Regions from separate parts of the Bradyrhizobium sp. SZCCHNR3119 genome, predicted to be linked through region 1. Evidence: riboswitches for the same ligand, from Rfam matches in the RefSeq annotation. Region 1 holds a riboswitch; the other holds the start of a gene.
What was found. A riboswitch is a leader RNA that binds a small molecule or an ion and turns the genes downstream of it on or off. The one in region 1 is predicted to bind cobalamin.

Region 1 (11,653 bases):
CACATCATCCCGCAACGCTGCGGCTCCGATCGCGAGCGCAGGTCCAGAGACCGCCCAGGGGCCGAGGTCACCCCTTAAGCGTTGGCAGAGTTCAGGTGCCGCAATGGCGAAGCCGAGCCGCAGGCCCGCGAAACCATAGGCCTTGCCGAAGGAGCGCAGCACGATGGTTGCTGGCGGCAGCCGAGACGTCAGGCTCGCATCACCAGGTAGAAAATCCGCAAAGGCTTCGTCCACGATCAGGAGGCCGTCACGCCGCGCCAGCTCGGAGCCGAGCGAAACGAGCGTCTCGCGCGGCAGTAGACGACCGGTGGGATTATTGGGATTCACCACGACGGCAACGTCGGCCTCGGCCAGCGCCTCGACCTCATTGACCGTGCGGACTCGATGGCCGCAACGATGCCAGCACAGCGCATGTTCCTCATAAGTAAGGCCGAGCACAGCGACCGTTCCCGGGGAACGGAGGCGGGGGATGATCTGCAGCAGCGCCTGGGTGCCTGGGGCGGCGATCAAGGAAGCAGGGGCTTGAAGTCCGCAGCGGGCCGCGGCGGCTGCGAGCAGGGTGCGTTCGTCGGCGTTGGTCGGCAACCGCGTCCAGGCCTCGGCCGCAAGCCTCGGCAGCGGATAGGCGATCGGATTGATGCCGGTCGACAGGTCGACCCAGGGCTGCGGCGCGTCGGGATAGCGGCGGCTGATCTCGTCGATATTTCCGCCGTGAGCGACCGCTTCCGGCCGGATGCCCCGCGTGCTACTCGCTTTATGGTCCATACCAGTCCTTCGATCGGGGATCGATGTTTCTCGCCGTCGCGCTTGCCGCGCTCATCATCGAGGCGCTCTTTGGCTACCCGCAAGCGCTGGTCCGCCGTATCGGACACCCCGTGATGTGGATCGGCGCGCTGATAGCATGGGCTGATGCTCACTGGAACCGCGCATCGGCCTCCTTCCGTGCCCGCCGCGTCCGGGGTGTGGTGCTGGTCCTTCTGCTGGGAATGGCTGTCGCGTCTGTGGGGCTGGCGCTCGCGGCAGCTGCGCATTGGGCATTGCCGGAACCATTCGCGGCGCTGGTCTTAGGTCTCGTTGCGAGCAGTCTGCTGGCGCAGCGCAGTCTAGATCAGCACGTGTCCGCCGTAGCCTCGGCGCTCGACAAGGAAGGGATCGCCGGCGGCCGCCGTGCCGTGTCGATGATCGTCGGCCGCGATCCTGAAAGCCTCGACCAGGCGGGCGTTGCGCGCGCTGCGATCGAGAGCTTGGCTGAAAATTTCTCCGACGGCGTGGTCGCGCCGCTGTTCTGGCTGGCGGTCGCCGGCCTGCCGGGCATGCTGGTCTACAAGGCGCTCAATACTGCCGACAGCATGATCGGGCATCTGTCAGAGCGTCACCGCGCCTTCGGCTGGGCGGCGGCACGCCTCGACGACCTCGTCAATCTGCCGGCATCGCGGCTTTCGGCGGTGTGGCTGGTGCTTGCTGCCTGCGTGATCCCTGGTGCCGCGCCGCGCGAGGCGATACGTGCAGTCTGGCACGGCGCCCACAAGCATCGCTCGCCCAATGCCGGTTGGCCAGAGGCGGCGATGGCCGGTGCGCTTGGCCTGCGACTGGCGGGCCCGCGTGTTTATCACGGCCAAATCGTCGAGGATGCCTGGATTGGCGCGGGGCGCGCGGAAGCGGAGGCGCGCGATATCAGGCGCGCGCTGTCGCTCTACCGGGCCGCCTGCATGATTCAAGGTCTGGTGATTGCCGGGCTGGTGATCGCTGTCAGCCAATGACCGGCAGCGTCGGTGTGCGTGCCAGCTCCAGAATGCGATCGATATCAACGTGTCGTTCGAGATGCGCAGCCAGCTCATCCAGCGTGGTCTCGACCTCGGCCTCGTAGTCCGAGACCGTTGAATCCGCGCCGAGGCCAGCCAGCCATTGGCTGCGCAAGCCGTCGGCGCTGAACAGCCCGTGCACATAGCATCCCGCGATGCGGCCGGTTGCGACGGCCGCGCCATCGCTGCGGCCGTCCTCGAACTTGAGAAATGGCTGCGTCGTATCGGGGCCGGTGGTCTGCCCGATGTGCATTTCATAGCCGCGGAAGGATGCGCCGCCGCTCAGCAGCGTACCGCCGACCTCACGCAGCGCCTTGTCCGAGGTGAGAATGGTCGTCACATCGAGCAGGCCGAGGCCGGGGACCGCGCCGGCCTGACCTTCGCGGCCATCAGGATCGCTGATGATCCGGCCGAGCATCTGATAGCCGCCGCAGATGCCGAGCACACGGCCGCGGCGCCGGACGTGAGCTGCAAGATCGATATCCCAGCCGGTTTGCCGCAGCGCGGTCAGATCGGCGATGGTCGCTTTCGAGCCCGGCAGAATGACGACGGCGGCATCACCGGGGATCGGGGTCCCGGGACGCAGAAACTGCAATTCGATTCTGTCTTCCAGCTGTAGCGGATCGAACTCATCGAAATTGGAAATCCGCGGGTAGGCCAGTACGACGACCTTAGGCGGGCCGCTTGGAGGTGAGGCCCCGCGCGAAGGAAGCCCCAGCGCATCCTCTGCCGGCAAGCGATGCGCGCCGGCGAAATACGGCACGAGCCCTAACGCCTGCCAGTTCGTCCGCGCCGCGATCTCGGCCATTCCAGCCGCGAACAGGGCCGGATCGCCGCGGAACTTGTTGACGAGAAAGCCTGCGATGAGCGCAGCATCCTCCGCCGCCAGCACGGCCTTGGTCCCGACCAGGCTCGCGATGACGCCGCCGCGATCGATATCTCCGATCAGGACCACCGGCAGGTCCGTCGCACGGGCAAAGCCCATATTGGCGATGTCGCCGGCGCGAAGATTGATCTCGGAAGCCGAGCCAGCGCCTTCCACCAGCACAACGTCTGCGTCGTCGGCGAGGCGCGAAAGACTGTCGAGCACCGCGCCCATCAGTTGTGGTTTCATCGCCTGATAGGCCGATGCCTTGGCGTTGCCGATCACGCGGCCTTGCACGACGACTTGCGATCCGACCTCGCTCTGCGGCTTCAGCAGCACCGGGTTCATGTGTACCGAGGTCGGCCGCTTCGCCGCGCGCGCCTGCAGCGCCTGAGCGCGGCCGATCTCGCCGCCATCTGCGGTCACGGCCGCATTGTTCGACATGTTCTGCGGCTTGAATGGCGCCACTTTGAGGCCGCGCAAAGTCAGCGCCCGCGCGAGCCCGGCAACGATGAGCGACTTGCCGACGTCGGAGCCGGTGCCCTGGAACATGATGGCGCGCGCGACCATGCGGTTAAAACTCGATGCCTTCCTGCGCCTTCACGCCGGCGGTGAAGTGATGCTTGACCAGATTCATCTCTGTGACGAGATCGGCGGCTTCGATCAATTCGGGCTTGGCATTACGGCCGGTGACGACGACATGCAGATCGGGGCGACGCGCACGCAAGGTTTCGACGACATCAGTGATCGGCAGGTGATCATAGCGCAGCGCGATGTTGAGCTCGTCGAGAATCAGGAGCCGGATCGAGGGATCGGCCATGAGCTCCTTGGCCTTGGCCCAGGCGCGCTCGGCCGCGGCGACGTCGCGGGCACGATCCTGAGTCTCCCAGGTAAAGCCTTCGCCGAGCGTGTGCCATGTGACCTGGTCGCCGAACTTTTCGATCGCCTTGCGCTCGCCGGTTTGCCATGCGCCCTTGCCGAATTGCACCACGCCGATGCGGAAGCCGCGGCCGAGGGCGCGCAGCATCAAGCCCCAGGCAGCCGTCGACTTACCCTTGCCCTTGCCGGTGTGGACGATCAGCAGGCCTTTTTCAACGGTCTTCGATGCGACCTCGGCGTCCTGGATCGCTTTGCGGTTCTCCATCTTGGCCTTGTGGCGCGCATCCTCGTTGTGGTCACTCATTCTCGTTTCCTCTCGATGCGCTGCTATTTCAACGTCAGCGGCAGGCCCGCCGCCATCAGGATCACGCGATCCGCGGATGTTGCAATATCCTGGTTGAGGCGGCCCTGCGCATCGCGAAACGCGCGGGCCAGCGCGTTATCCGGCACGATGCCGAGCCCGACCTCGTTGGAGACGGCAACGATTGGGCCCCTGGCGGCAGCTAATGCATCGGCGAGCTCACGACAAGCAACGGCAACGTCGCGGCCGCTCAGCATGATATTGCTGAGCCAGAGCGTGAGACAATCGACCAGAACAGGTGTTGCAGAATCGCCGTTCGCCGCCACGGCAGCTGCAAGATCGAGAGGTGTCTCGATCGTCCGCCATCCATCGGCGCGGCGCGCTTTGTGTTCGGCGATGCGCGACGCCATCTCGTTGTCGAACGCCTGCGCGGTTGCGAGATAGATCCAGGGGGAAGGGAGGGCGGTGATCAGCGCCTCCGCGTACCGGCTCTTGCCGGAGCGCGCGCCGCCGAGCACCAGGGTCAGGCGCGGCAGGGCAGGGCTAGGCGGGGCGGGTGGCATGACGGCAGGATTTCCGATTGACGGGCTTTGGCTCGATCCCGTATCTAACAGATGACGGTTCTCCGAAAGGAGAGATTTAGGGAACGCGGTGCGGGATCTCCTCCCAAGGCCGCGGCTGCCCCCGCAACTGTAATCGGTGAGTGCGAGGCCTTTGAACCACTGGGAAACCGGGAAGGTGGTCTCGCGCGGCGACCCGAGAGCCAGGAGACCTGCCGTCGACATTGCTGTTGGCCGACCCGTCGCGCGGGGAGTCGCGATGCAGGGTTCTGATCCCGGAACTGTCTGGGATGCCGTCGGGCGCAGCGTATCGCACGAACCCTGACAGGTTCGGGCATCGACGGAGACGGCCATGAGATTTCCCACCAGATTTCCAACCCGCATCGCGTTTGCAGTCGCAGTCGTGGCACTGTTCGCCGATCCTGCATCGGCCCACCATATGATGGGCGGCAAGCTGCCGCAGACCTTGGCGCAAGGCCTGCTCTCCGGGCTTGCTCACCCCGTCATCGGGCTCGATCATTTCGCCGCGATTGTGGGAGCGGGCATCGTCGCTGCGCTGATCGGCCGTGGCTTTGCGCCGGTGTTGGCCTTCACCACGGCTATGATCGCCGGCGTGATGCTGCATGTCGGCCGCGCTGATATTCCCGCCGCAGAGCTTCTCGTCGGGTTGTCGACGGCCGCAATCGGCCTGCTGATCCTGCTGCGCGCCGGCTTCGGTGTGCTGCCGGTCGCGATCCTGTTTGCGTTGACCGGGATAGTGCATGGCTACGCGCTGGGCGAATCGATCGTTGGTGCTGAAAGCGCGCCGCTGGGCGCCTATCTCGCCGGGCTGCTGGTGATCCAGAGCGTCATTGCCGCCGGTGCGTTCCTGGCCACCCGGATGATTGCTGCGCGCGGCGTTTCCTTCTCGCTTTTCGCGCTGCGGATCGCGGGCGCCGCGATTGCGCTGGTGGGCGGTGCGGCAGCCGCCATGGCGGCTGGTCTGGCCGGATGAGCAGCACAGACCCGGGCGCGACGACGTTGTTCGTCTGCGTCACCTGCCGGATGCAGAGCGCCGAGCCTGCGTCCAGCGAGCAGCCGCGTGCCGGTGCGCGGCTACTCGAGGCCATCCATGCGGTCGCAGCCGAGCATCGCGATGTCACCGTGGTGCCGGTCGAGTGCCTCTCGAATTGCAGTCGCGCCTGCACGGTTGCGGTCACTGCGCCTGGCAAGTGGACCTATATCGTCGGAGCGCTCGATCCGGATGTCCATGCCGATGATGTGCTCGCTTTTGCCAGGCTGCATCAGGTCCACGAGGCCGGCCTGCCGCCGTGGCGGGAGCGTCCCGAATACGTGAGAAAAAACACGATCGCCCGCGTGCCGCCGCTGCCGTCGCGCTCATCCAAAGAGGCTTCGCTGCCATGAAATCCTTCGCAAAGACGCCATGCACGATCGTCACCGGTTTCCTCGGCGCCGGCAAGACCACGCTGGTGCGCAACCTGATCGAGACCGCGAACGGTCGCAGGCTCGCCATCATCGTCAATGAGTTCGGCGATGTCGGGATCGACGGCGATATCCTGAAAGGCTGCGGCGTGCCGGATTGCCCGGAGGATCGCATCGTCGAATTGTCGAACGGCTGCCTGTGCTGCACCGTCGCCGACGACTTTGTGCCCGCGCTGAAGAGCCTGCTCAATCAGAACGAACCGCCCGAGCACATCGTGATCGAGACTTCCGGCCTCGCGCTGCCGAAGCCGCTGGTGCAGGCGTTCAATTGGCCGGAGATCGCAACCCGTGTCACCGTTGACGGAGTCGTTGCAGTCGTTGACGGGCCGGCCGTGATCGCCGGCCGCTTCGCCGATGATCCGGAGGCGCTGGCGGCGCAGCGCGCGGCGGACGGCTCGCTCGATCACGACAATCCGCTCGAAGAGGTGTTCGAGGATCAGCTGCTCTGCGCCGATCTGATCGTGGTGAACAAGAGCGATCTCATGACGGATGCGGAGCGGCAGGCGGTCGCTGCCGAGATCGCAGCTAAGGTGCAGCGTGCCGTCAAGGTGATCGCGTCCGAGCACGGCAAGCTGTCGGCCTCCGTGCTGCTCGGGCTGGGTGCGGCGGCCGAAGGCGACCTCGGCGCGCGGCCATCGCATCACGACAATGAGGCTGAGCACGATCACGACGATTTCGAAAGCTTTGTGCTCGACGTGCCGGCGCAGGCCTCGCCCGACGTGCTCCTGGCCCGCATCGCGGATGCTGTCGGTGCGCACGATGTGCTGCGGGTGAAGGGTTTCGTGGAAGTCGCAGGCAAGCCGCTGCGGCTCCTGATCCAGGCGGTCGGCAACCGCATCCAGCATCAATTCGAGCGGCCCTGGCGCGCCGGCGAGGAGCGGCGTGGACGGCTCGTGTTCATCGGCGAGCGCGGCCTCGACGTGGCCGCGATCAAGAACCTGGTTGCCGGCTAGCGAGGGCCGATGCATCTCCTGGCGACATCAGGTGCCGCGCTCGACGACCTCGAACAGGCCGTCGATCTCGCGCAGTCGCCGGCCGAGGTCGTGGTTCTGTCGTTCTCCGACAGCGACCTGTCGGCACTGGCCGAAGCGTGGCGAGGATCGCCGTCAGAACTGCCGAGCTTGCGTCTCGCCAGCCTGAAGCGGCTGAAGCATCCGATGTCGGTCGACCTCTATATCGATCGTGTCGCCGTTTCGGCGCGCGCCGTCGTCGTGCGCTGTCTCGGCGGGCTCGATTATTGGCGCTACGGGCTGGAGCGCCTGGCTGATGTGTGCCGGAGCCGAGGCATTCTGCTGGCGGTGCTGCCGGGCGACGACCGCGCCGACGAGCGGCTCGATGCGCTCTCGACGCTGCCGCTCGACGTCACCTCGAGACTCTATGGCTACCTGCACGAGGGCGGCACCGCCAATGCGCGCGAGGCGCTGCGCTATCTGAATTCGCTGCTGGGGCGTGAAGCCACATTTGCGGAGCCGGTTGCGCTTGGCTCTATCGTTGGATTCGCGGCCGGGCGTGGCGCCGTTCCCGTCGAGGAGTTGTGCGTTGCGGGTGACACGAAGCCATGCGCGCTGATCGTGTTCTACCGCGCCAGCCTGCTCGCGGCCGATACAGCGGCGATCGAAGTTCTGCAGACGGCGCTCGAGCGGGAAGGGCTTGCGTCCGCCGCCGTCGCGGTGACAAGCCTGAAAGATCCTGACGTTGCGGATGGATTGGAACGGCTGATCAAGGCGCGACGGCCAAGCGTCGTCCTTAACGCCACGGCCTTCTCGGCCCTGCGTGAGGACGGCACCACCGTGCTTGACCTCGCCGTCGCGCCGGTGCTGCAGATCGTGCAGGCCCAAAGCAGTGAGGATGCCTGGACCTCGTCCGCGCGCGGTCTGTCGCCGACCGATCTCGCCATGAACGTGGTGCTGCCGGAGCTGGATGGGCGTCTGCTGGCGCGCACCATCGCGTTCAAGGGCGAGGCGCCGTTCGATGACCAGCTCGAATTCGGCGCGGTCCGTTATGTACCGCAGCCTGATCGCATCGCCTTCGTCGCGCGGCTCGCAGCGCGCTGGTGCCGCCTGCGGACGACGCCAGCGGCGAACCGCCGCCTCACGCTGATGCTGTCGGATTATCCGGCGCGAGGCGGTCGTCGCGGCTATGCGGTCGGCCTCGACACCGCGCAAAGCGCGACCGAAATCGCGCAGCTGCTCGCCGAGCAGGGCTATGATCTCGGTGCGTCCAGCCCAACTGCCGCTGACATCGAGGCGCTGCTGAGAGGTCAAGCGTCGGAGCTCGCAGTGCCTCTTGCTGCGTATCAGAGCCATCTCGCGGCCTTGCCAGACGATTTGCAGCGCGAGCTTGCGGCGAGTTGGGGCGCAGCGGAGGCAGATCCGACCTTTGTTGACGGCGCATTCCGCTTTCCGGCCCTGCGTGCAGGACATCTGCTGATCCTGCTACAGCCGGATCGCGGCGCTCATGTCGATCGCAAGGCGGGTTATCACGACACCACGGTGCCGCCGCGTCATGCCTATGTCGCGCTCTATGCGCATTTGCGCGAAGTGGAGCAGATCGACGCGCTGGTGCATCTCGGCGCCCACGGCACCTTGGAATGGCTGCCGGGCAAGGCGCTCGCCTTGTCGCAGAATTGCTGGCCGGAGGCCGTGCTCGGTCCGCTGCCGGTGATCTATCCGTTCATCGTCAACAATCCGGGCGAGGCCATGCAAGCCAAGCGCCGGCTTGGCGCGGTGACGCTCGGCCATCTGACGCCGCCACTGTCGCAAGCAGGCTTGCACGGTCCGCTGCTCGAGCTCGAGGGGCTGGTCGAGGAATATGCGGAGGCCGATGGGCTCGATAAGCGTCGCCTGAAGCTTCTGGAGGACGAGATCGTCGCGCGCGCCTGGGCAAGCGGCCTCGCTGCGGATTGCGGCCTGAAACAAGGCGCAGGCGGACGGGAGGCCGTCGCCAAGCTCGATGCGCAGCTCTGCGACATCAAGGAGCTTTCGGTTCGTGAGCGGCTGCACGTGTTCGGTCGTGCGCCGGATGATGTTGCGATCGGACTGCTCGGCGATGCTATCGCCGCTGCTGGCGGTACCCGTAACGAGGCGAAGGATCGTGCCGGGATCGATGCCTGCATCCGCGCCAGCGCCGCGGCCGAACGTGCGGCGCTGCTCGCCGCATTAGACGGCCGACGCATCGGGGCTGGACCGGCCGGAGCGCCGAGCCGCGGCAGGCTCGATGTGCTGCCGACTGGGCGCAATCTCACCGCAATCGATCCGCGCGCGATCCCGACCCGCACCGCTGCCGTGGTCGGTGCCCGCGCCGCCGATGAGGTGATCCGCCGCTATCTGCAGGATCACGGCGAGTATCCGCGGACCCTGGTGCTCGATCTCTGGGCCTCCGCCTCGCTGCGCACCGGCGGCGACGATCTCGCGCAGGCGCTCGCTTATCTCGGCGTGCGGCCGCGCTGGGATTTTAATTCCAACCGTGTCATCGGCGTCGATGTGCTGCCGCTGGCCTCGCTCGACCGTCCACGCATCGATGTGACCTTGCGCATCTCGGGCCTGTTCCGCGATATCTTCGAAGCGCAGATCGCGCTGTTCGACCTCGCGGTGCAGACCGTCGCCGCCCGTGAGGAGGACGATGCCGACAATCCGCTCGCTGCCGCAAAGCGTCGCGGCGAGAGCTTGACGCGCGTGTTCGGCGGCGCCCCCGGGACTTATGGCGCGGTGGCTGCGAGCCTGGCGCTTGGCTCCGATTGGGAGAGCCGCCAACAATTGGGTGAAGCCTATCTGGCGGCGACGAGTCACAGTTTTGGTACTGCCCCCGAGATCGCACAGGCCCAGACTGGCTTCCGCGAGCGCGTCCGCAGCGCCGATGCGCTGGTGCATCCGCAGGACGACCGCGAGCGCGACCTGCTCGACGGCGAAGAGGTGGCCGATTTCGCCGGCGGCTTCGCTGCGGCAGCGTCCGCGCTGGGTGTCTCGCCAGCGCTTCTGCATCTCGATACCAGCCGTCCCGATGCGCCGAAGGCGCGGGCGTTCTCGGAAGAGATCGCACGGGTGGTGCGCGGCCGGCTCACCAATCCACGCTGGATTTCCGGCATGCTCGCGCATGGCTATCGCGGCATCGCGGAGATCGCCCAAGGCGTGGATGCGCTGTATGCTTTTGCCGCTACGTCGGACACGGTACCCAGCCATCTGTTCGATGCGACACATTCGGCCCTGTTGCTCGATCCATCGGTGTGCGACGCGATGCTGGCGCGCAATCCTGCAGCGGTGGCTTCCATCATCTCCCGGCTCGACGATGCACTGCGGCGCCGGATGTGGGTGCCGCGCCGCAACGCCGTCGCGGATGAGCTCGCTGCAATCGCAGCGCGTGTGAGAGTTGCGGAGGCGAAGGCATGACGGCTTCCTTCGACATCAAGGGATGGTGTCCTGGCGCACGACGCCCGATGCAGAGCGGGGATGGTTTGATCGTCCGCGTCAGGCCGCATGGCGGCAGACTGCCAGTCCGCGCGCTCGAAGCGTTGGCCGAGGCCGCCGCCCGGTTCGGCAACGGACAGATCGATCTGACGCGGCGCGCCAATCTGCAGCTTCGCGGCGTGAAGCCGGAGACGCTTGCACCCTTGTGGGAGGTCCTGTCCTCGCTCGATCTGCTTGATGACGATGCAGAGCTGGAGGCCATCAGGAATATCGTCATCAATCCGCTCGCAGGGATCGACCCGACTGAGATCGCCGACATGCGTCCGGTCGCGCACGCGCTCGAACGTCAATTGATGGCCGTCGCTTCGCTGCGGCAACTGCCGGGCAAGTTCAGCTTCTTGCTCGACGGGGGAGGGCGACTTCCGCTGACGGACCTTGAGGCTGATGTTTGTCTCGTCGCGTATCGCGACGGCGCCGGTGCCTCGGTCGCAATCGGACTTCAAGCTGCGGCCGGGCTTGAATGGCTGGGTACGGTGGATGCGGAGCAAGCAGCCTTGGCGGCCGCTCAGCTTGCGCTCGCGATCCTCAAACATAGTCCGACCAGCCGCGCGCGCGCGCTGCCGGATGATGCGGTTGTTGCCATCCGCGCCGAGCTCGGCTTGCAAGCGTCGGGTCTTCCGATCACGCCAGCAAGGCGTGAAGCTTCGCACCGCCGCGGCCTGATCGCGCTTGCGAGTGGGAGCTATGCCGCCGGACTTGGAGCGGCTTTCGGTCGCCTCGATAGCGAGACCGTGTCGGCATTGCTGAGCGAGCTAACCCGACTTGGTCTCACCGAAGTTCGGCTGTCGCCGTGGCGTACATTCTATGTTGCTACGTCGAGCCGCCCGGACGCTGAGCAGATCCTCGCGTTTGCCCGCAGCCTCGGATTCATCGTCGATGATTCCGATCCGCTGACGCGTATCGATGCCTGTTCGGGCGTCGGTTGCTGCAGCTCGACGACGCTGGCCACGCGTGACCATGCAAGGGCATTGGCTGATATCGCGGAGCGCAGCGGCTTTGCCGGCACGCTGCACGTCTCCGGCTGCCCCAAGGGCTGCGCGCGCTCGGCCCCGGCGGATCTGGTGTTTGTCGGGGACGGGGCCCATTATCGGGTGGTACGGCAGGGAACGGTAAGAGATCGCGCCTTCATCGAACTCGATCCGTCTGGGATCTCAACCGTTGTCCCGACCTTGCTGGCCCAGGAGCGCAGTACTCATGTCTGATGTGCGCGACTATATTCGCGACGGTGCCGAGATCTATCGACGCTCCTTTGCCACCATCCGCGCCGAGGCCGATCTGTCGCGCTTCCGGGGGCTGGAAGA
Region 2 (11,653 bases), 3.0 Mb from region 1:
CGGCGCCGAAATCGTCGCCGGCGGCTCGATCCATGTGTATGGCGCGCTCCGCGGCCGCGCGATGGCCGGCGTCAACGGAAACGCGGCGGCGCGCATCTATTGCCAGAAGATCGAGGCCGAGCTGCTCGCCATCGACGGCTACTACCAGACAGCGGAGCAAATCGACGTCGCATTGCGCGGCAAGCCCGCCCAAGCCCGGCTGGAGGGCAACTCCATGAAAATCACGCCGTTGAACTGAACGACAGGAGACAATCAAAAATGGCAAAGGTGCTCGTTGTGACCTCGGGCAAGGGCGGCGTCGGCAAGACCACGACGACGGCCGCCATCGGGGCGGCGCTGGCGCAGGCCGGCCAGAAGGTCGTGGTGGTGGATTTCGATGTGGGCCTGCGCAATCTCGATCTCGTCATGGGCGCCGAGCGGCGCGTCGTGTTCGATCTGATCAACGTGGTGCAGGGCGTCGCCAAGCTGCCGCAGGCCTTGATCCGCGACAAGCGGCTGGAGAATCTGTGGCTGTTGCCCGCCTCCCAGACCAAGGACAAGGACGCGCTGACCGAAGAGGGCGTGGGCCGCGTCATTGCGGAATTGCGCAAGATGTTCGACTGGGTGTTGTGCGACAGCCCCGCCGGCATCGAGCGCGGCGCCATGCTCGCGATGCGCTTTGCGGATGAAGCGATCATCGTCACCAATCCGGAAGTCTCCTCGGTGCGCGATTCCGATCGCATCATCGGCATGCTCGATTCCAAGACGGTGCGCGCCGAGCACGGCGAGCGGGTGGAGAAGCACATCCTGATCACGCGCTACGATCCGGCACGTGCCGCGCGCGGCGAGATGCTCTCGATCGACGACGTGTTGGAGATCCTGGCCACGCCGCTGCTCGGCATCGTGCCGGAGAGCCAGGACGTGCTGCGCGCCTCCAATGTCGGCTGCCCGGTCACCTTGAACAGTCCGGCCAGCACGCCGGCGCGCGCCTATCTCGACGCCATGCGTCGGCTGCTGGGCGAGCATATCGAGATGATGGTGCCTGCCGAGCGCAAGGGCCTCATGAACCGGCTGTTGGGACGGAGGGCTGCATGAGCATGCTGCGGCTATTCTCCGGGCGCACGGCCTCCGCGCCGATCGCGCGGGAGCGGCTGCAGATCCTGCTCGCGCATGAGCGCAGCCTGCGCAGCCAGCCGGATCTGCTGATGCAACTGCGCGAGGAAATCCTCGCGGTGGTTTCGCGCCATGTGGTACTCGATCCCGACAAGGTCATCGTGCGGATGGATCGGGGAAAGCATGTCTCGACGCTTGAGGTCGATATCGAACTGCCCAATGGCGCCGATCGCGCTCTTGCCACCGCCGGCTGAGGCGCGGCGACGGCGCTTGCCCGCAACGAGACGCGCGAGCAGGGGCGCGCATTGCGGGGCGCGGTATTGAGTTGATGCAGCCGATTTTTCGTGTCGAGGACAATCGCGTCATCGTCAGTCCGGACGCGGCCGGTCCGTGGGATCCGAGCATGCAGCACGGCTCGCCGCCGGCGTCGCTCGTGGTCTGGGCCGCCGAGCGCATGCCGACCAAGGCGCCGATGCGCATCGCCCGTCTCACCATCGATCTGATGCGGCCGGTGCCGCTCTCCGAACTCACGATCGAGACCGAGGTGCTGCGCGAAGGCCGCAAGATCCAGCTCTGTGCGATCAGATTGCGCGCGGCCGGCGTGGTCGTTGCCGCCGCGACCGTGCTGAAGGTGCGGCAGGAATCCGTCCCGCTGCCGGGCGACATCGCCGATCTGCCGGTCGATTATCCGGCGCCCGATGCCTCGCGTCCGGAGCCGGTGGATTTTTCGTCAAGTCCGTTCGTCACGGGCATGTCGCTGCGCGCCGCGCGCGGCCGTTTCGGCGTGAAGGGCAAGGGTGCGATCTGGTATCGCGTCGATTGGCCGCTGGTCGACGGTCACGCGGTCTCACAAGCGATGCGCGCCGCGGTCGCTGCCGACTTCTGCAACGGCACCTCGCCGGCGCTGGATTTCAATCTCTATACGTTCCTCAATGCCGATCTCACGCTCAGCATGGCGCGCGAGCCGGTCGGCGACTGGATCCTGCTCGATGCCGACAGCTGGATCGGTCCGGACGGGACAGGGCTCGCGATGGCGCGGCTCGGCGATGCCAGGGGCTATTTTGGTCGCGTGGTGCAGAGCCTCGTGATCGAGAAGCGGTGAGGGCGGACGCTCTCTCTGCGCAATTCCTCGCCATCTTCCTCCTGTCATCTGCGCCCCCAACGCTCATTGGGCTTGGCCGGAACATCGCCGCCGTGAGGGCGTTGCCCGGCCAACCATAAGGAGCGGGATCATGCGCAACTCGACAGCCTATTTTGCGGGTGCGGGAACCGTCGCCATTGCGATCGCGGTGGGTCTCGGCGGCGGACTCGTGATCGCGGAGAAGATGAATCCGAAGACACCGCCGTTGGAATCCACCAAGCTGGAGCGACGCGCACCGGAGCCTTCGCCCTTGCCCAGCGCATCGCCGAGTTCCTATCTCGCTGCGACGCAGGCCGCGACGACGGCACCCATCGTGGTGACGCCGACCGCGGCGAAGGCCGCCGATCAGCCGCAGCCTGCTGCGGATCAGGGGACGCCGCAGCCTGCGCCGTCGCCGGTGAACTCGGCGTCCAATGCGCCCGCCGCGCAGTCCTCCCCGTCGCCGTCGATCCCGCCAGCTCCGCAGCAGCAGGCGAAAGCGCCGGAGCAAGCGAAGGCCCCCGAAAACGCGATGGCCAAGGCGGACGATGCCGATCTGAAGTCGCGCGACAGCCAACGCAAACACAGCGATCGGCGCCGTGCCGAACGGCACCAGCAATGGTCCGAGCGCCGGCATTGGACTCGGCGCCGCGAACCGGATCTGAGCGACGTCGAACAGGCGGTGCGGGAGGACAGCGCGCCGCGCGCCTATGTGGCGGAGCCGGTCGACATGCCGACGCCGCGCTTCAGCCTGTTTGGCGACGATTGAGCGCCGCGTCTGGGGGCAGGTCGCATCCTGCCCGGAAAACCGCGCATTCCCGCAGGACCCCAGATCCCATCCGGTTGCAACTTTAACGCGGCATTAACCATCCCAGGCCGACAATCCGTGCGTGGCGGTATCCCGTTCACCGCGGGAGACTCGCAAGGCTCGAATCACGAGGGATGCGCGATGGGCTTCGGGACGCTGATGGACAAGACGCCGGCGACGCTGGAGGAAATCAGGGTCCGCGTCGGTCACGCGCTGCAGCGGCACCCGCTATGCCGTACCGTGCGCTTCGATATTGTCAGCGTTCCGCGCACCGCCCGCGGCGGCAACTGGACCATCAGCCTGCGTTCGGTGGAACCCGCGGCCTTGTGGGAAGCCTCCGATATCGTTGCCGATATTCAGGCGGCCTACGACCTGCACGCGGCTGCATAAGGGCGCCCTCAGAGCGCAATTGAGCCGGTCAGTGAGGCCCTCCGGCAACAATGGAAACCGAAAGCCTTAATTTGCTCCCAGTTTTCGGCAAAGTGCGGCGTACCGCCGGGGATACGGAGATGTGCGTGACGAAATCGATCACCCTTGTGGCTTTGGTGTGCGTGCTCGTGGCAGGGGCAGCTGCGACCAGCATCCTGTTCCGCGACAGCGTGCCGTCCGCCGGTATTGAAATGCCGGCCGTAGTGGCAAAGAGCCCTGTCTCCAACCGGCAGGCCAAGGGCGACCGCCTCACTGTCGCTCACTTTTCATCGCTGACCGAGGACATCCAACCGGCCGCTGCGCCGAGCGAGCCGGTGCGCCAGGCCTTTGCCTATGCCGCCGCCGACGCTGAGATGCCGAAGCCGGCTACGCCAGCGCAGATCACCGGCGCCATCGTGGCGTCCGCACAAGTTGCCGAGCCGGCCGCGCCCAGGCAGAAGCCATTGGTGGCGCTGCGGCCCGAGGTGCAGAAGGCCTATGCCCTGCTCAGCGATGGCCAGATCGCCGGCATCAAGGAGCGGCTGAAGCTATCGCCCGATCAGGAATATTACTGGCCTGCGGTGGAGACCGCGCTGCGCGCGGTCGCCCGCAAGATCCACGCCACGCGTCAGGGCAATCCGAAACCCGGCAGCATGCCGATCGACCCCGATTCCGACGAGGTGCAGCAGCTGAAATCGGCGGCGATGCCGCTGCTCTGGCAGCTTCGCGACGACCAGAAGGACGAGGTGCGCAAGCTTGCGCGCATCATCGGTTTGGATAAGGTCGCCGCCGCGATCTAAACGCGGCCGACGACGAGGATTTGGTGTCCGACTACGACTCCTTACGCGATTTTCTGAAACAGCAGACGCTTCCCGAACTTGTGCTCAGCTTCGATCAGATCGAGGAGCTCATCGGCGCGAGCCTGCCGCGTGCGGCGCAGCGCGCCTCGTGGTGGGACAGCCTGCGCAGTCCGCAGGAGAGGATGCCGCAGCGTGAGGCTTGCCTGGACGCCGGCTATGTCGCCACCCGGCTGCCGGACGGCAAGAGCGTCCGCTTCAAGAAGATGAAGCGCGAGAGATAAGGCAGAGCGCCCCGCGGCTGCCGTTTTCGGACCTCTGCTGACCGTTCTGCGTCGCGCCGGGCCGGCATTGACACCGTCACGTCCCTCCTTCTATGTGCCTCCCGACGGTTCCCCTTCGCCGGGGATCAAAAGGGAATGCGGTGCCGGGAGATCTTCCGCGATGGAGATCGCCCGAAGGCCGCAGCTGCCCCCGCAACTGTAAGCGGCGAATCTCGCGTCAGATGCCACTGGGAATCTCGGTCCTGGGAAGGCGGCGCAAGGTGACGACCCGCGAGCCAGGAGACCTGCCGTCAGCCGTGGTCACACGCGAGGATGTCGGTCGGGGAGTACTGACATCGTTTCACCCGAGGCGCGTTGCCGCGTCCTGGCGTGAGACCTCGTTCGCGGTGACGTGCCACTGCCGTCCCGCCGAGGTCTTCGACCCATGTCTCCGCCATTCTTGTCTCAGCGTTGCATCCGTCTTCCTCTCATCGCCGCTGCGCGCTTGCGCGCCGGCCCTGTCGCGTCTCGTGTTGTCGCTGCCATCGTCATGGCCGGTCCGCTCGCCGCCGAAGCGCAGCAGTCGGCCTCACCCGATCTGCTGCCTCCGGTCGAGGTGGCGGCGCCCAAACCCAGACCTAAACCCAAGTCGCAGCCGAAGCGTGCGCGACCTTCAGCTTTCCATGCGCCAGCGGATGCGCGGACGCAGTCGCCTACGCCTGCAGCATCGACGTCCGCGAATGCCGTATCTGTCGCCGTCAGTCCGACCGGCATCGTGAGCCCGGCGGCCCAGGCGGCAAGCTCGATCAGCATCGTCACCGCCAAGGACATCCAGACTCAGCAATACCGGACCGTGCCCGACCTGCTGAGCACCATTCCCGGGTTGAATGTGGTCCAGGCCGGCGGTCCTGGCGGACAGGCCTCGGTGTTCGTGCGCGGCACCAATTCCAACCACACCAAAGTGCTGATCGACGGCATCGAGCTCGGCAATCCCGCCACACCGAACGGCGCCTTCGACTACGCGCATCTGCTCACCGCCGACATCCAGCAGCTCGAAGTGTTGCGCGGTCCGCAAAGCGGTCTCTATGGCTCGGATGCGATCGGGGGCGTGGTCTCGATCGTCACCCGCAAGGGCGAGGGTCCCGCCCGCGCCGTTGCGTCGGTTGAAGCGGGCTCGTTCAATACGTTCAACCAGACCGCGGGCGTCAGCGGATCGCAGGACAATTTCAACTACGCAGTCAACGTCGCGCACCTTCATGCCGGCGATGTGCCGGTGACGCCGTTGCAGCTGCTGCCGCCCGGACAGCAGGCGATCGGCAACAGCTACGACAACATGACGTATTCCTCGAAGCTCGGCCTTGCGCTGAACGACGAGTGGACCGTCAATTCGGTGGTCCGCTACACTGATGCGACTTTGTTGTTCACCGGCGACGGCGGCTTTCCCAGCGTGCCGAATGCCGCGCAGAGCCGGCACAATGTGCACCAGCTCGCAACGCGCCAGGAGGCGGTGTGGTCGCTGCCCGGCGGCCGCATCACCAATTATTTCGGCGTCAACTACACCAGTGATAGGAGCTCCGATCTCGCACCCGGAGATCTCTCCTCCACCGTGGGGCAAGGCGAACGGCTCAGATACGACTGGCACGCGGTCACCCGGATTGCGCCGGGAAACGACGTCATCGTCGGTGCGGAGCAGCAGGCTGAACGCCTGACCACGGCGGCGCTCTCGGCGGAAAACGGCAACAAAGCGGGCTTCATCGAACTGCAGTCGTCATTCGCCGAGCGATTTTTCCTGGTCGCGAATGTGCGCGATGATCTCAACGACGCATTCGGCTCGCATGCGACCTATCGGATCGCGCCGGCCGTGATCGTGCCGTTGACCGAGACCAAGCTGAAGGCAAGTTACGGCACCGGCTTCAAGGCGCCGACGCTCAGCCAGCTCTACCAGGATTTTCCGGCGTTCAATTTCTTCGGCAATCCCAACCTGCGGCCGGAGGAAAGCACTGGCTATGATCTCGGCTTCGAGCAGCCGCTGTTTGCCAGCCGCATCCGGTTCGGCACGACCTATTTCCACAACAGCATCACCAATCTGATCGCGACCAACGACACGTTCACCTCCTACGCCAATGTCGGCCTGGCCAGGACGGAGGGAACCGAGAGCTTTGTCGCGGCCGATGTCACCGGCCGGCTGGCGGTCCGCGCCGACTACACCTTCACCCGCGCGGTCGATGCGATTACCGGCCAGCAATTGCTGCGCAGGCCCAAGCAGAAGTGGAGCGCCACCGCGACCTGGCGGCCGGTCGATCCGCTCACCGTGTCGGCCACCGTGCTGCATGTCTCCGATTGGCGCGACGTGAGCCGTGACGGCTTGGTCTCCGGCCTGACCGCGCCGGGCTATACCATCGTCAATCTGCGCGGCGATTATGCGCTCAGCGACCAGGTGAAGCTGTTCGCGCGCGTCGATAATCTCTTCAACAGGCACTACCAGAACCCGACCGGTTTCCTGGCGCCGGGGCTCGGCGTGTTCGGTGGCATCCGGGTCGCCAGCTATGGCGTGCAATGAGGGTGTCTCCCGAGCGCGGCCGCTCCGAGGCGGATCGTGCGGCCTATCGCCATCCGACAGAAAAGTTTAGACTTAGCAACCGAAGGAGAATTGTCATGGCTCTTGATCGTCAGTTCCGCCCCGCGATGGGCATTTCGCTCGCATCGGTCGCGCCGCGATATCAGCCATTGTTCGCATTTGCTCTGCTGTCCGCCGCGAGTTGCCTCGCCAGTCTCGCGCTCGCCTGTGCGACGCCGTTCGCGGCGTTCGCCGTGGTGGCGGCTGCGATGCTGCCGCAGGGCTCGGCGCTCGCGGTGATCGCCGGCGCATGGCTCGTCAATCAGGGCATCGGCTTCTGCGCGCTGGGCTATCCGATCGACGCCACCACGTTGGCGTGGGGCTTTGCCATCGGCGCCGCCGCGCTGGCCGCAACCCTGCTCGCATCGGCGGCGTTGCGCGTCTTGCCGCGGCTTGTTCCAGCACCGCTCGCGCTCACCGCCACGCTGCTCTGCGCCTATGCCGCTTATGAGTTCGTTCTGCTCGCCGCGACGCCGGTGCTCGGCGGCGCGGCGGCTTTCGAGCCCGCGATCGTGCTGCGCATCGGTCTCACCAGCATGGCATGGTTGATCGGATTGGTCGCGGTTTGCGAGGCCGTTCGCTTGCTGGGCTCGTTCCGCGCCGAGCGCGCCTTGTAATTGTGGTGCGGCCTGCCGGTAGTTCCATTTTCCGGTATCGCCCTGGAATGATCCTGCCGCAGCTGCGAAGCGAATCCCGCGGCAGGTCATCTAACGAAGGTCGAATCAAAGGTTGGCCCGGAATCTGCTTTGACAGTTGCTCCGAACGCTGATCCAATTTCACGCCGCTCCAGGCATCTGCATGGAGGCGTAACGTTTTCTTGGATGAGCATCAGCTGGAGCTGTTGAATGTACGAGCGCGACCTTCGAAACCAGATCACCGATGTCAAAGCCGGGCGCCTGTCCCGCCGAGAATTTGTGCAACGGATGATCGCCGTTGGGCTGAGCGCACCGATGGCCGGTGCGATGCTGGCCCATTCTGGGGTCGCAATCGCCGCGGAAGAGATCGTCTATAAGCCGACCAAGGCCGGCGGCGGCGGTCCGCTGAAGCTGCTGTTCTGGCAGGCACCGACCCTGCTCAATCCGCATTTCGCGATCGGCACCAAGGATCAGGAAGCCTGCCGGCTGTTCTATGAGCCGCTGGCCGGGTGGGACGCCGACGGCAATCTCGTACCTATCCTCGCGGCCGAGATTCCGACCAAGGAGAATGGCGGCCTTGCGGCCGACTACACCTGGGTGATCTGGAAGCTGAAGCAGGGCGTGAAATGGCATGATGGCCAGCCGTTCACCGCCGACGACATCATTTTCAACTGGCAGTATGCTGTTAATCCCGACACGGCTGCGGTCTCAATCGGCAGCTATAAGAGCCTGAAGTCGGTCGAAAAGATCGACGATCACACCGTGAAGCTGACGTTCGTTCAGCCCACCCCGTTCTGGGCCGATCCCTTTGTCTCGGCCTTCGGTCAGATCATCCCCAAGCATGTCTTTGCCGACTACATCGGCGGCAAATCGCGCGAGGCGCCGGCCAATCTGAAGCCGATCGGCACCGGCCCCTATATGTACGTCGATTTTAAGCCCGGCGATTCGATCGCCGGCAAGCGCTTCCCAGACTATCACCAGCCGAACCGGCCTTATTTCGACACGGTCGAGGCCAAGGGCGGCGGCGATGCCGTGTCCGCAGCGCGCGCTGTGCTGCAGACCGGCGAATACGACTATGCTTATCTTCTCCAGGTCGAGGACGAGATCCTGACCAAGCTGGAGGCGGGCGGCCAGGGCAAGGCCCAGCTGACGGTGACGGGCCATATCGAATACATCGCCCTCAACGTCACCGATCCCTGGACCGAAGTCGACGGCGAGCGCGCCAGCATCAAGACCAAGCATCCGTTGTTCTCGGATCCGGCCGTGCGCAAGGCGATGAACCTGCTGATCGACCGCGCCTCGGTGCAGAAATTCATCTATGGTCGCGCCGGCGTCGCCACCGCGAACTTCCTCAACAACCCCGAACGCTTCCGCTCGCCGAACAACAAGTTCGAGTTCAACATCGAGAAGGCGAACCAGATCCTCGAGGAGGCCGGCTGGAAGAAGAATTCGTCCGGCATCCGCGAGAAGGACGGCAAGCAGCTCAAGGTCGTGTTCCAGACCTCGATCAATGCGCCGCGCCAGAAGAATCAGGCCATCATCAAGCAGGCCTGTCAGAAGGCGGGCATCGAGGTCGAGCTCAAATCCGTGGTCGCCTCGGTATTTTTCTCCTCGGACGCTGCCAACCCGGACACCTACACGCATTTCTACTGCGACATGGAGATGTATCAGACCACCATGCCGCAGGCCGACCCGCAATTCTTCATGAACCAGTTTGTCTCGTGGGAGATCGCGAACAAGGAGAACAAATGGCAGGGCCGCAACGTCTCGCGCTGGCAGAACAAGGAATATGACGAGACCTACCGCCAGGCTCAGAGCGAGCTGGACCCGGTCAAGCGCGCGGCGATGTTCATCAAGCTCAACGATCTCGTCGTTCAGGACAACTACATCCTGCCTGAGATCAATCGCCGCAACTGCATCGGCTTGAAGAACGGCATGGTCGCGAATAAGAGCGGCTGGGACAACGATCTCTGGCAGATCGCGAACTGGTATCGCGAGACTTGACGCGCATCACGCCACCCCGATGATCACCGCAACTTTGTAAGGCGGGAGCGATGGGAAATTATCTTCTCAGGCGCCTTATCGTCGCTGTGCCGAGCCTGCTCGGCATCAGCCTCATCCTGTTCGTGCTGCTGGCGCTCGCCCCGGGCGATCCGTTCGGCGAACTCGCGAGCAATCCGAACATCCCTCCCGAGGTACGCGAGGCGCTGCGCCTCAAGTTCGGGATGGATGATCCAATCATGGTGCGCTACCTGCATTGGCTGATCGCCATGCTGCATGGCGATTGGGGCTTCTCCTTTGCCAGCCGCGTCAACGTCGACACGCTGATCATGCAGCGGATTCCGGCTACGCTCTACGTGGTCGGCACCGCGCAGCTTCTGGCGCTGGCGGTGGCGCTGCCGATCGGCGTGCTGGCGGCGATGCGGCCTTATTCGGTGTTCGACCAGATCGCCAATACCTTCGCCTTCATCGGCTTCTCGCTGCCGACCTTCTTCACCGGCCTGCTGCTGATCCTGATCTTCAGCGTCAATCTCGGCTGGCTGCCGTTCGTCTATCGCACCGACATCCACGCCACCGGCTGGCTCTGGTACTGGGAGAACATCAAGCAGGCGATCATGCCGGTGGCGGTGCTCGGCCTGTACCAGGCCGCGTCCTATACCCGTTACATCCGTTCCGCCGTGCTCGACGTCATCAAGCTCGATTACGTCACCACGGCACGCGCCAAGGGTCTCAACGAGAAGAAGGTGATCGTCAAGCACGTGGTGCGCAACGCGTTGATCCCAGTGGTAACGTTGGTCGCGCTGCAGATGCCGACCGTATTCGGCGGTGCCATCGTCACCGAGCAGATCTTCCGCATTCCCGGCATCGGCTCGCTCCTCATCAGCGCGATCCTCGCCAACGACACGCCCGTGATCATGGCGGTGACCTTCGTGTTCGCCTGTCTGGTCGTCCTGTTCAACCTCATCGCCGATATCCTGTATGGCTGGCTTGACCCACGTATCTCCTTCCGTTGAGACGGTCGTCGCGCGGGTGGTGCGCAAACGCCGTTTCTCGCCCGGCCGCGACGCGGTTCGGCGCTTTCTCCGCCATCGCCTCGCGGCGGTCAGCGTCCTTGTGCTGGCGCTGCTGGCGTTGTCGATCCTGATCGGGCCTTGGCTGTGGCGCGTGCCGATCAACGAGATCGATTTCACCGCGCGCCTCGCGGCGCCGTCCTGGGATCATCCGTTCGGGACCGACGATCTCGGCCAGGATCTGCTCTCGCGCATGATCTATGGCGGCCGCATCTCGCTTGCGGTCGGCTTTGCGGCGATGGCGGTCGGCCTGTGTTTCGGCATCATCGTCGGCGCCATTGCCGGCGCCTCGAGGGGCGTCGTCGATGCCGCGCTGATGTGGCTGACCGACCTGTTCCTGTCGTTGCCGCAACTTCCGCTGCTGCTGCTCGTGATCTATCTGTTCCGTGATTTCCTCAAGGGCTGGCTGGGGCCGGAGGGCGGCGTGTTCGTCCTGATCGTGCTCGTCATCGGCGGCTTCCGCTGGATGCCGGTGGCGCGCCTGGTGCGGGCGCAATTCCTCTCTCTGCGTGAGAAGGAGTTCGTCGAGGCGGCCCGTGCGCTCGGCGCCTCCAACCTGCGTCTCACGGTGCGTCACATCCTGCCCAACGCACTCGGCCCCGTGATCGTCGCCGGTACCATCGACGTGGCGGCCGCGATTATTGCCGAGTCGACCCTGTCGTTTCTCGGCCTCGGTTTTCCGCCTGACATCCCGACCTGGGGCCGCCTGCTCTATGATGCCAAGGACTATCTCGACATCGCGCCGCATTGGGCGCTGTTCGCCGGCGGGGCGATCTTCCTCACCGTCATCGCGATCAATTTCATCGGCGACGGCCTGCGCGACGCGCTCGATCCACGGAAGG

Region 2: it holds a riboswitch for cobalamin, as region 1 does, so the genes downstream of both, QX034_RS15690 (TonB-dependent receptor plug domain-containing protein) here and QX034_RS01835 (HupE/UreJ family protein) in region 1, are expected to answer to the same signal.

The regions. Positions count from the first base shown of each region.
Region 1 is NZ_JAUEUV010000001.1:368,042-379,694, reverse strand. Features, by position in the region: gene cobD (threonine-phosphate decarboxylase CobD) at 1-765, opposite strand, end outside; gene cbiB (adenosylcobinamide-phosphate synthase CbiB) at 789-1,760, shown strand; gene QX034_RS01850 (cobyric acid synthase) at 1,750-3,237, opposite strand; gene cobO (cob(I)yrinic acid a,c-diamide adenosyltransferase) at 3,242-3,850, opposite strand; gene cobU (bifunctional adenosylcobinamide kinase/adenosylcobinamide-phosphate guanylyltransferase) at 3,874-4,410, opposite strand; cobalamin riboswitch at 4,449-4,642, shown strand; gene QX034_RS01835 (HupE/UreJ family protein) at 4,760-5,401, shown strand; gene QX034_RS01830 (DUF1636 domain-containing protein) at 5,398-5,811, shown strand; gene cobW (cobalamin biosynthesis protein CobW) at 5,808-6,842, shown strand; gene cobN (cobaltochelatase subunit CobN) at 6,852-10,274, shown strand; gene cobG (precorrin-3B synthase) at 10,271-11,554, shown strand; gene QX034_RS01810 (precorrin-8X methylmutase) at 11,547-11,653, shown strand, end outside.
Region 2 is NZ_JAUEUV010000001.1:3,369,448-3,381,100, forward strand. Features, by position in the region: gene minC (septum site-determining protein MinC) at 1-238, shown strand, start outside; gene minD (septum site-determining protein MinD) at 259-1,074, shown strand; gene minE (cell division topological specificity factor MinE) at 1,071-1,346, shown strand; gene QX034_RS15665 (thioesterase family protein) at 1,421-2,194, shown strand; gene QX034_RS15670 (hypothetical protein) at 2,325-2,981, shown strand; gene QX034_RS15675 (hypothetical protein) at 3,162-3,410, shown strand; gene QX034_RS15680 (hypothetical protein) at 3,536-4,228, shown strand; gene QX034_RS15685 (hypothetical protein) at 4,252-4,509, shown strand; cobalamin riboswitch at 4,598-4,816, shown strand; gene QX034_RS15690 (TonB-dependent receptor plug domain-containing protein) at 5,039-7,048, shown strand; gene QX034_RS15695 (hypothetical protein) at 7,144-7,722, shown strand; gene QX034_RS15700 (peptide ABC transporter substrate-binding protein) at 7,951-9,744, shown strand; gene QX034_RS15705 (ABC transporter permease) at 9,795-10,754, shown strand; gene QX034_RS15710 (ABC transporter permease) at 10,720-11,653, shown strand, end outside.